Methylobacterium currus: one gene and its partner. The protein of the gene in region 2 interacts with the protein of the main gene of each other region in a pairwise test. Links are inferred from orthologs where the notes say so. Each region holds a gene or a part of one and is shown on either strand. Other genes may lie near its edges.

Region 1 (3,316 bases), 3.3 Mb from region 2 along the record:
GGCTGAGGCCGGAGGCCGGATCGGCGGTCATCGCGAGGCTGTGTCCCGAGGCATGCGCGGGCGCAGATGGGCAGGCGACCCCGAAATCCCCTGCCGAAGCGGCCTCGGCGAGGGGAGCGACGGGAAGGCCGGCCCCGCACGGCCCGACTCTGGGCAGACCTTAGGACAAAGGTGGCATTGACGCTACCCGGTGAGCGACCCGGGAGGCCATATCGGACGCCTGGATGGGCGGAAGGCCGCCTCGCCGCGCTGCGGCAAGATCGACCGCGCACGACCGGTCTCGCGAAAATGTTTTGCGCTGACGCCCGGACCGGCGGCAAACGAAGCAGCTTCTGCCGCGACCGGGGGATTATCCTGGCGTGATCACAGGGAGGACCAGGGCCATGAGCGCGAGCGCCAAGCCGATCCCGGCCGTGCCGGTCAACGCGAACGAGCGCCCGAACGGGCAAGCCATTCTGGGACCGCGCGGCGTGGCCGATCCGGATCCGGCCGAGACCGCGGACTGGCTCGCCTCGCTCGAATCCGTCCTACGCCACGGCGGCGCGGCCCGGGCCCGCTTCCTGCTCGACCGGCTGGAGCAGAAGGCCCGGGAGATCGGTGTCGTCGAGGAGACGCCGCCCTACTCGCCCTACCGCAACACCATTCCGCTCGAGAAGCAGCCGCCCTATCCGGGCGACCTCGCGGTCGAGGAGCGCATCACCTCGATCATGCGCTGGAACGCCCTCGCCATGGTGGTGCGGGCCAATATGGCCTATGGCGAGCTCGGCGGCCACGTCGCCAGCTATGCCTCGGCCGCCGAGATCTTCGAGCTTGGTTTCAACCACTTCTTCCAGGCCGGCGACGCGTCTGGTGCGGGCGCCGACCTCGTGTTCTTCCAGCCGCATTCGGCGCCCGGCGTCTATGCCCGCGCCTTCCTGGAGGGACGGCTCTCCGAGACCAACCTGAAGCATTACCGCCAGGAGATCGCCGGCGAGGGACTCTGCTCCTACCCGCATCCCTGGCTGATGCCCGAGTTCTGGCAGGTGCCGACCGGCTCGATGGGCATCGGGCCGATGAACGCGATCTACCAGGCGCGCTTCATGCGCTACCTGAGCGACCGGGGCCTCGCCGACACCGCCGGCCAGCACGTCTGGGGCGTGTTCGGCGACGGCGAGATGGACGAGCCGGAATCGATCGGCGCCCTGACGCTCGCCGCCCGCGAAAAGCTCGACAACGTCACCTTCGTGATCAACTGCAACCTGCAGCGCCTCGACGGGCCGGTGCGCGGCAACGGCCAGATCATCCAGGAGCTGGAGAGCGTCTTCCGCGGCGCCGGCTGGAACGTCGTCAAGGTGCTGTGGGGCTCGGAATGGGACGCGATCTTCGCCCGCGACACCAACCACGCCCTGCTGCGCCGCTTCGCTGCCACCGTCGACGGCAAGTACCAGACGCTCGGGGCCAAGGACGGCGCCTACAACCTCGCCCACTTCTTCGGCGAGGACGAGGAGGTGAAGGCGCTGGTCTCCCACATGTCGGATGCCGACGTCGACAAGCTCAAGCGCGGCGGGCACGATTTCCGCAAGCTCTACGCGGCGTTCGCGGCGGCCAAGGCCGCTAAGGGCCGCCCGACCGTGATCCTGGCCAAGACCAAGAAGGGCTACGGCATGGGCGGCGCAGGCGAGTCGCGCATGACCGCCCACCAGGCGAAGAAGCTCGACACCGACGCCCTCAAGGCGTTCCGCGATCGCTTCGCCCTGCCGCTCACCGACGCGCAGGTCGAGGGGCTGGAATTCTACAAGCCGGACGAGAACAGCCGCGAGCTGCGCTACCTGCGCGAACGGCGCGAGACGCTCGGCGGCTTCCTGCCCAAGCGCCGGCGCACCGCCGCCCACGTCACGGTGCCGGACCTCAGCACTTACGCGGGCTTCGCGCTCGAGGCCGACGGCAAGGAGATGTCGACCACCACCGCGGCGGTGCGGCTGTTCAGCAGCCTGATCAAGCACAAGGAGCTGGGTCCGCGCGTCGTGCCGATCGTCGCCGACGAGGCGCGCACCTTCGGCATGGCCAACCTCTTCCGCCAGGTCGGCATCTACTCGCCGCTCGGCCAGCTCTACGAGCCGGAGGATGCCGGCTCGATGCTCTATTACAAGGAGTCGCGCGACGGGCAGCTCCTCGAGGAAGGCATCACCGAGGCCGGGGCGATCTCGTCCTGGGCCGCGGCCGCGACCTCCTACAGCGTCCACGGCCTCGCGATGCTGCCGTTCTACATCTACTACTCGATGTTCGGCTTCCAGCGCGTCGGCGACCTGATCTGGGCGGCGGCCGACCAGCGCGCCCGCGGCTTCCTCATCGGCGCCACGGCGGGCCGCACGACGCTTGGCGGCGAGGGCTTGCAGCACCAGGACGGGTCGAGCCACCTCGTCGCGGCGACGATCCCGAATTGCCGCGCCTACGACCCGGCCTTCGCCTACGAGATGGCGGTGATCCTCGACCACGGCGCCCGCGACATGATGGAGCGCGACGTCGACGCGTTCTACTACGTCACGGCGATGAACGAGAACTACGCCCAGCCGTCGATGCCGGAGGGCGTGCGCGACGGGATCATCCGCGGGATGTACCGTTTCGCCGGCTACGGAGATGGTGAGCCGGCTATTCGACTCCTCGGCTCGGGGGCGATCCTGCCCGAGGTCATCGCCGCGGCGAAGCTGCTCGCCGAGGAATGGGGCATCGCGGCCGAGGTCCACAGCGTGACGAGCTTCAGCGAACTCGCCCGCGAGGCCCGCGAGGTCGAGCGCTCGAACCGGCTGAACCCGGGCCTTCCGCCGAAGCGCAGCCTGGTGGAAGAATCGCTGTCCGGCTCCGCGCCGGTCGTCGCCGCCACCGACTACGTGCGCGCCTACCCGCAGCTGATCGCGACCGCGATCCAGGCCCGCTACGTCACGCTCGGCACCGACGGCTTCGGCCGCAGCGACACCCGCAGCGCGCTCCGCGCCTTCTTCGAGGTCGACCGGCACCATGTCGCGGTGGCGGCACTCGCCGCGCTCGCCGACGAGGGCACTCTCGACCGGGCCAAGGTGGCGGAGGCGGTGGCCCGCTACGGCATCTCGTCGAACCGGCCGGCGCCCTGGACGGTGTGACGGACGCGACCGAGACCATGGCAGGGCGCTCCTCGGGAGCGCCCTGCCCGTGCATCCGTGCTCTCCGCCGCGGACTTAAGAACAGCTCTCCCGCCCGCCCCACGGGATTGACGCCCCCGAGAAGACGCGGCCTGATCCCCTCAATGCCGGTACGCGAAGCACCGGCCTCCAGGGGAGACGCACGGGATGGCGCGAGGCGC
Region 2 (7,844 bases):
CGAGGGCGGCGACCGTGCCGACGAGGAGCCGCTGGTGGCGGAAGACGACCGCCAAGGCGGCGGCGTTGGCGTGCTTGAGCCCGCGGATGAAGCGGCTCTCGTGCTCCTCCAGGCTCTTCAGGCCGGGCAGCAGCCAGGAGGCGAGGACCGGCGTCAGGGTGATCGACACGACGAGGCTCGCCAGGATCGACACGATGTAGGCTTGGCCGAGCGGCGCGAAGAGCCGCCCCTCGATGCCCGACAGGGCGAAGAGCGGCACGAAGACCAGCACGATGATCGCGGTGGCGTAGACGATGCCGGAGCGCACCTCGTTCGAGGCCGCGACCACGACGTCGAACACGGAGCGCGGATTGCCGGCAGCCCGGTTCTCGCGCAGGCGGCGAAAGATATTCTCGACGTCGACCACCGCGTCGTCGACGAGCTCGCCGATCGCGATGGCGAGGCCGCCCAGCGTCATGGTGTTGATCGACAGCCCGAGGAGATGGAACACCAGAGCCGTCGTCAGGATCGAGACGGGGATGGCCGTCAGCGAGATCAGGGTGGTGCGGACGTTCAGGAGGAACGCGAACAGGACCAGCGCCACCACGGCGATCGCCTCGACCAGCACCCGCTCGACATTGCCGATCGAGGTCTCGATGAAATCGGCCTGGCGAAACAGGATCTTGTCGGCGGAGATGCCGGCGGGCAGGGACGGCGCGATGTCCCTCAGCGCCGCCTCGATGGTGCGCGTCAGCGCCACGGTGTCGATGTCGGGCTGCTTCTCGACCGAGACGATCACCGCCGGTCTTCCCTGGTAGCCGCCCTCGCCGCGCTTCGCCTTGGCGGCGAAGGAGACCTCGGCCACCTGCCGCAGGCGCACCGGGGCGTTGCCGGTGGCGCCCACCACGAGATCCCGCAGATCCTCCAGGCTCATCGTGCGGGCGATGTTCCGGATCAGGTACTCGCGCGAATACTGGTCGGTGAAGCCGCCGCCGGCATTGGTGCCGAATTGCTGGAGCGCGGCATCGAGCTGTGCGTTGGTGACGCCCAAGGCCCGCATCGCCGCGGGGTTGGGGGCGACGCGGAACTGGCGCACCTCGCCGCCGATCGGGATGACTTGCGCCACGCCCGGCACGGTGAGGAGGCGCGGGCGGAGCACGAAGTCGGCGGTCTCGCGCAGCTCCATCGGCGACAGGGCCTCGCCGGTGACGGCGATCAGCAGCACCTGACCCATGATCGAGGAGACCGGGCCCATCTGCGGCGTCACCCCGCGGGGGAGCTGGTCCTGGACCAGGCTCAGCCGCTCGGCGACCTGCTGGCGGTTGCGGTAGATGTCGGTGCCCCAGGCGAACTCGACATAGACCACCGAGAGGCCGACGCCGGAGACCGAGCGCAGCCGGGTCACCCCGGGCAGGCCGTTGAGGCGGGTCTCGATCGGATAGGTCACCATCTGCTCGACCTCCGGGGGCGCGTAGCCCTCGGCCTCGGTCATGATGGTGACGGTCGGGCGGTTGAGGTCCGGGAAGACGTCGACCGGGAGCCGCGTCAGGCTGAACGCCCCGTAGAGCACCAGCACGAGGGCCAGCGCCAGGACCAGGAGGCGGTTGCGCAGCGACTGCGTGACCAGGAAGGAGAACATCGGCGGCGCTCCCTACCGGACCTGGTCCAGGAGCTCGGCGCCCTGGACCACCACGCGGGTGCCGGGCTTCACCCCGGCCTCGACCAGCACCCGGGCCCCGTCGAGGGGCGCGACCCGCACGGGTCTCGCCTCGTAGCGCTCGGCGGCGGTGTGGGCATAGACCACGTCCTGGCCGTTCGCCGTGCGCACCACGCTCGCCCGCGGCAAGGCGAGGCCGTTCTGCTCGGCATCGGTCGCGGCGAGCACGGTGACGAACTGTCCGACCCGCAGGCCCTCGGACCCACCTCGGATCGCGAACTGCACCGGGATCGCCTGGTTGCGGTCGGCCAGCCCTGCGCCCTGATAGGCGAGGGGCAGGCTGCGCCCGTCGGCGAGCCGCGCGGCGGCGTCGGCGGCGGGCGTCAGGGCGTCGAAGCTGAGGGCCTCGACCCAGAGCTTTCCCGGATCGACGATCTGGAACACCATCTGGCCCGGATTGGCCATCTGGCCGGCGACCGCGGCGGCCTCGGCGATCACCCCGCCGACGGGAGCGGTCAGCACCTCGGGCTCCTGGCGGATACGGTCGAGGGCGGTGCGGCGGTCCTTCAGGCCCTTCAGCTCGTCCTGCGCCTCGTCGAGCTGCACCTGGGAGACCGCGCCGCCGGGGGCGAGCTTGAGGTAGCGGTCGACCCGGCGCTGCACGATGGCGATCTGCTGGTCGAGCTCGCCCTGGCGCTGGCGCATGTCGGAGAGATCGACCCGCTGCACCGGCGGGGTGACGAGGGCCAGCACCTCGCCCGGGCGGACCTTCGTGCCGAGGCGCGGGAAGGCGCCGGAGGGCGGCGGCGCCAGGCGCCCGCCGACCGAGGATTGCACCACGCCGCTGGCATTCGGGTCCGGGATGATCCGGCCGGGCAGCGAGACGGTGCGGCGGAACGCGCCCTCGGCCACGACCTGCGTGCGCAGGGAGAGCAGGCGCTGGGTGGGTTTCGGCACGAACACCGCCCCGTCGGGGAGGCGCTGGGCGAGGTCGGCGGGGGGCGGCACGAAGGCGGCCCGCGTCTCCGGATGGCCGTGGTCCGCGCCCTCATGCGCGAAGGCGGTGGCGCCGAGCACCAGGGTCGCGGCCAGCACCAGCACGGCGAGGACGGGGGCACGGCGCCCGGCCCGCATCAGCCCCATGGCGGCGAGGCCGAGCACGAAGCCCCCGGCGGCAGCGAGGCCGGCGCCCGGGTCGCGGGCGGAGAACCGGTCGGTCAGGCGCTCGGCGAGCTGGTGCAGCCAGCCCTCGCCCTCGTGCTCGTGGCCGGCATGGCCGGGCGTCACCGGCTCGCCCTCCTTCGGCAGGGCGACCGACAGCGGCAGCACGTCCACATCCGCGCCGGCCGTCACCGTGACGACGAGGTCGAGGTGATCCTGCCGAGGGTCCCGCGCCGCGAGCCAGGGCGCGGGGAGGCGGTAGCTGCCGTCCGGGGCAGCCTCGGCTCTCGCCGGGCCGGCCGGCGTCTCGATGTCCAGCGTGGCGTCGGTGATCGGTTCGCCGGTGGCGAAACGGTCGAGATAGAGCACCAGGGCGTCGCCCCGGGGGATCGCGACCAGTTCGACGACGGCGGAGGCCGCCTCGCCGCGGGGCGCGATGGTCTTCGAGACCGGCGGCTGGGGGGCGCCGTGGTCGTGGCCGTCGTGGGCGTGCACCGGCAGGAGGAGGGCCGAGAGGAACGGCAGCGCCGCGAGGGCGAGCGCCATGGCCAGCGCACGCGAAGCGGCCGGCAACCGGAACGGAGACATCGGAAAAGGAACCTTCGCGAGCGGACGTCGAGGGGCGCCCGCGGAGGCGTCCACCCGTCAGGGCGGCGCGCCGGCGCGGGACGCGGGCGTCAGGCGAAGGATCGCGGCGGTCTCGCGGGCGAGTCCGGCGCGATGCCGGCCGGCAACGCATCCTCGGCCGCCGCGAGGCGGCGGGCCGGCCGGGGGCTCGGGAACGCCGCCAGGCTCTCGGGCAGCAGGCCGGGCACGCAGCAGGAAGCCCCCATCAGGCAGCACAGCCCGTTGCAGGGCCGGGCGGCGGGCGCCTCGTCAGGAGTCACGGCCGTGAGGCGCGGGCCCTGCGCGGCCTTGCGCGCCTCGACCAGCGTCAGCGCCGCCGGGCTTGAATGCAGCGATTGCCCTTGATGCGCGTGGCCCTGGTGAGCCTGGCCCTGGTGAGCCTGCGCCGACGACACCCCGACCAGCGGCGCGCCGAGGCACGCGGCGATCATCACGATCACCACGGCTAGCAGGCGCGCGAGGGGGCGGGGCAAGGACATACGGGCAGGATAGCAGATTCGCGGCCCCAGGGAAGCGGGGGCGGGGCGCGCACCTCCGGCATACTGCCATGCAGCGGAACTACGTCCCCCGCGGACCTTCGCCGCGACATCCCGGCTGCCCACCGGGGGCCTCCACCGCATCCTCGCCCGGCCGATTCCGGCCGAGGCCGAGCGCGGCGAGTGCGTGGTCGGGCTCCCGGTGCCGGCCGGCACCGAGTTCCTGGCGGAGGCCGGCCGGCGCCGACCTCAGACCGGCCCGGGTGTCTTGTCCGGGTAGCGGCAGAGATCGGCGATCGGGCAGCGCCAGCATTCGGGCTTGCGCGCCTTGCAGACGTAGCGCCCGTGCAGGATCAGCCAGTGATGGGCGTTGAGGCGGTAGGGCTCGGGCACGATCGCCTCCAGTCCCGCCTGGACCTTGTCGGTGGTGGAGCCGGGCGCGAGCGGGATCCGGTTGGAGACCCGGAAGATATGGGTATCGACCGCGATGGTCGGCTCGCCGAAGGCGACGTTGAGCACTACGCTCGCGGTCTTCTTGCCGACGCCGGGCAGCACCTCCAGATGCGCGCGGGCGCGGGGCACCTCGCCGCCATGCTCCTCGATCAGGATGCGCGAGAGCGCGACGACGTTCTTGGCCTTGGTGTTGAACAGCCCGATCGTGCGGATGTGGTGCCGCACCGTCTCCTCGCCGAGCGCCAGCATCGCGGCCGGGTTGTCGGCGCGCGCGAAGAGCGGGGCAGTGGCGAGGTTGACGCTCTTGTCGGTCGCCTGGGCCGACAGCACCACCGCGACGAGGAGCGTGTAGGGGTTGAGGTATTCGAGGTCGGAGCGCGGCTCCGGATTGGCGGCGCGCAAGCGCGCGAAGATCTCGGCGAGCGTCGCGGCATCGACCGGCTCCGGCGTGGTCGCGCGGGCGGTGACGGGCTTCACCAGCCCCGCCTTCGCGCGTGCCGCCTTGGCAGGTGCGGTGATTTGGACGGGGGCGGCCTGCTTCCGGCGAGTCATGCGTGCCTTATATTGGGCGGATGGCGAGCGGCAAGGCACCGGACGACGCAGGCGCGCGGCACCCCTACGGGCGTGACCCGGACGCGATCGAGCGCCCGGTCTTCGCCGCGACCATCCGGCCGCATTGCTCGCTCTCGCGCCTCGGCTTCCGGATCGTCATGGTGGCCTGCGGCGGCGTCGCGCTGGTGACGGGCATCGCCTTCCTGCAGATGGGAATGTGGCCGGTCACCGGCTTCTTCGGCCTCGACATCGCGGCCCTGTGGCTCGCGCTCACCCTCAACGCCCGCCGCGGCCGCTCCTTCGAGGAGGTGGTGATCAGCCAGATCGAGGTGCTGGTCGCCCGCGTCAGCCACCGCGGCGAGCGGGCGGAGTGGCGCTTCAACCCGCTCTGGACCCGGCTGCACAAGGTCGAGGACGAGGAATACGGGCTTCTGTCCCTGTCCTTCGTGTCGCGCGGCCAGCGCGTGCTGGTCGCCCGCGACGCCTCGCCAACGGAGCGGCAGACGGTGGCGGAGGGGCTGACCCGGGCCTTGGCCGAGGTGAAGAAGGGATATTGATCCGACGGCCCCCCGGACTCGGACGGCGATCCGTTCTATGAGAAAAACCGCTTATGCGAACGATGTGTGCGGGCGGAGGGCCTGATCGCTCATCCGTGCGGCGGCGGGGCGCCCCGCTCCCTGCCGGCCCGATCGAGGACCGTGTCCCGGTCCTCGCCCGCGGCGCTCAGAGCGCGGCGATCAAGGCCTTCGCCTTGGCGGCGACCTGATCGGGCGTGTCGCCGGGCTTGTAGAGCGAGGAGCCGCAGCCGTAGCCGCTGGCACCGGCCTCGCGCCAAGCCGGCAGGCTCCGCGCGTCGACGCCGCCGACCGGAAGCAGCGGCGTGCCCTTCGGCAGCACCGCCCGCAGGGCCTTCAGCATCGGCGGGCCCCCGGCCTCGGCCGGAAACAGCTTGAGGGCGTCGGCGCCGGCATCGAGCAGGCCGAACGCCTCGGCCGGGGTCAGGAAGCCCGGCATCGCCACCATGCCGCGGGCCTTGGCGGCGCGCACCAGGGCCGGATCGGCATGGGGCGTCACCAGGAGGCGCCCGCCCACGGCGGCCACCGCCTCGACCTCGGCCTCGCGGCGAAACGTGCCGGCGCCGACGAGCGCCCGGTCGCCGAGGCGGGCGGCCAGGCGGCGCACGCTCTCGACCGGCTCGGGCGAGTTGAGCGGCACTTCGAGGATCACCACGCCCGCCGCCACCAGAGCCTCGCCGATGGCCTCGACCTCGTCCGGCTTGACGCCACGCAGGATCGCCACCAGGGGGCAGCGCGAGAGCCAGCCCATCACATCCATGCGGTTTTCTCCCCGATCAAGGCCAGGCCCCGGGCAGCGGCATCCGGGTCGCCCGCGACCGCCTGCCCGCCCATGAGGGCGATCGCCCGGCCGTAGAGCGCCATCAGCGGCCCGGAGCCGACGAGGTGCACCAGGGCGGGCTCGGTCATCGCCGCCGCCACGTCGTGCCCGATCAGCAGGCCCGACAGGTAGCTCGCCGCGTCCTCCGGCGCGAGCCGGCCGAACAGCCCGAGGGCACGGGTGCCGAACAGGTGGTGGAGCAACCCACCCTCGTCCGCCGAACGGGCGACGCCCGCCTCGAAGGCCGGGCCCACTTCCGCCGGCCCGGTCATCATGCGGCCGAGGATCGTATGGCCGCTCAGGGCCGCGAAGGCCTCGCCGGTCATGCTGGTGGTGAAGGCGGCGATGCGACCGCCCGCGACCCGCACCCACTTGGCGTGGCTCCCGGGCAGGCAGATCAGCGCGTCCTCGTCGCCGTTCGCGAGCGCCCCGAAGACCTGGACCTCCTCGCCGCGCATCACCTCGGGTGTTCCGGCCGCGTCCTCGGCGCTGAGGCCCGGCACCAGCCGCACCGTCGCGCCCGCGAAGTGCACCGGGACGACGGCCCCGGCCAGCTCGCTCAGCCCCGCCGGACAGGCGAGATACGGCGCCTCCTGCCAGCCCTGGCGGCTGCCGACCATGCCGGAGAGCAGAACCTGCGTCTCGCCGGCCGCCAGCCAGTCGCCCACCATGTCGGTGAGGGCCGCCGGAAAGCCGCCCTCGGGCACCCGCAGGATGCCGCCCGCGCCCTCGCGCCGCGCCAGCACTGCCCCGTCCGGCGCGAGCCGGTAGGCACGGGCGCTGCTCGTTCCCCAATCCACCGCGATCATGCCCGGTGCTCTGCCTCAGGGGCGCCCCGAGCGCAACTGCCGCTTCGCTTGACGCCCGTCCCGACGACTTCTATCCAGGAGAAACGGTTGCAATTGAAACAATAAGACAGGGCAGGAAAGGGGCGTCGCCGTGTGTGTTCAGGCCATGAACGGTCGGGCGCCGTCCGGGTTTCGGCCCGCCGCCACCGGCTCCGGACGCGCGCCGGGTGATCTGTCGGGTATCGGCCGCGACCCGCCCCAGCCATGCCCCGACGGACTCCGGGCCGAGCCAATCGCCGGTCCGCCTTGCACCGCGCGGCGCGCCATCGAGGCTTGATGATGCAGACCTCGACCCGCACCGATCTCGACCATACCCACGACCCCACCGCCCGCTGCTCCGTGCCGGGGGCCGACGGACACCCGGACTTCCCGATCCAGAACCTGCCGCTCGGGGTGTTCTCGCCCGAAGGCGGGGTGAGGCGGGCCGGCGTCGCGATCGGCGATCAGGTCCTCGACCTCGCGGCCGCGCGGGAAGCCGGCCTCCTCACCGGCGAGGCGGCGCGGGCGGTGGCCATGGCCGAGCCCGGCGACCTCAGCGGTCTGCTCGCCCTCGGCGCCGGCCCGCGCCGGGCCCTGCGCCACCAGCTCGTCGCCCTCCTGCGGGCGGAGAGCCCGGACCGGGACCGGCTGCCGCCGCTCCTTCACGCGGCCATGTCCTGCACGATGCACCTGCCGGCGCGGATCGGCGACTACACC

The links.
Region 1: the proteins of nth (region 2) and mdeB interact in binary tests that used the Escherichia coli proteins (3 or more experiments, as listed by UniProt). The link is inferred for Methylobacterium currus from one-to-one orthologs.

Annotation. Positions count from the first base shown.
Region 1 is NZ_CP028843.1:2,603,357-2,606,672, forward strand. It holds mdeB (alpha-ketoglutarate dehydrogenase), read left to right. Parts: upstream 1-383; coding sequence 384-3,116; downstream 3,117-3,316. Other genes in the region: gcvT (glycine cleavage system aminomethyltransferase GcvT), read right to left, coding at 1-31; DA075_RS12360 (AAA family ATPase), read left to right, coding at 3,303-3,316. UniProt on the Escherichia coli protein: Component of the pyruvate dehydrogenase (PDH) complex, that catalyzes the overall conversion of pyruvate to acetyl-CoA and CO(2).
Region 2 is NZ_CP028843.1:5,858,407-5,866,250, reverse strand. Bases 3,028-5,847 are described here. They hold nth (endonuclease III), read right to left. Parts: upstream 4,906-5,847; coding sequence 4,150-4,905; downstream 3,028-4,149. Other genes in these bases: DA075_RS26915 (2-dehydro-3-deoxy-6-phosphogalactonate aldolase), read right to left, coding at 5,629-5,847; DA075_RS26920 (DUF2244 domain-containing protein), read left to right, coding at 4,926-5,462; DA075_RS26930 (hypothetical protein), read right to left, coding at 3,475-3,897; DA075_RS26935 (efflux RND transporter periplasmic adaptor subunit), read right to left, coding at 3,028-3,343. Outside these bases: DA075_RS26940 (efflux RND transporter permease subunit), read right to left, coding at 1-1,618; more of DA075_RS26935, read right to left, coding at 1,631-3,027; more of DA075_RS26915, read right to left, coding at 5,848-6,240; DA075_RS26910 (2-dehydro-3-deoxygalactonokinase), read right to left, coding at 6,231-7,109; fahA (fumarylacetoacetase), read left to right, coding at 7,425-7,844. UniProt on the Escherichia coli protein: DNA repair enzyme that has both DNA N-glycosylase activity and AP-lyase activity. The DNA N-glycosylase activity releases various damaged pyrimidines from DNA by cleaving the N-glycosidic bond, leaving an AP (apurinic/apyrimidinic) site.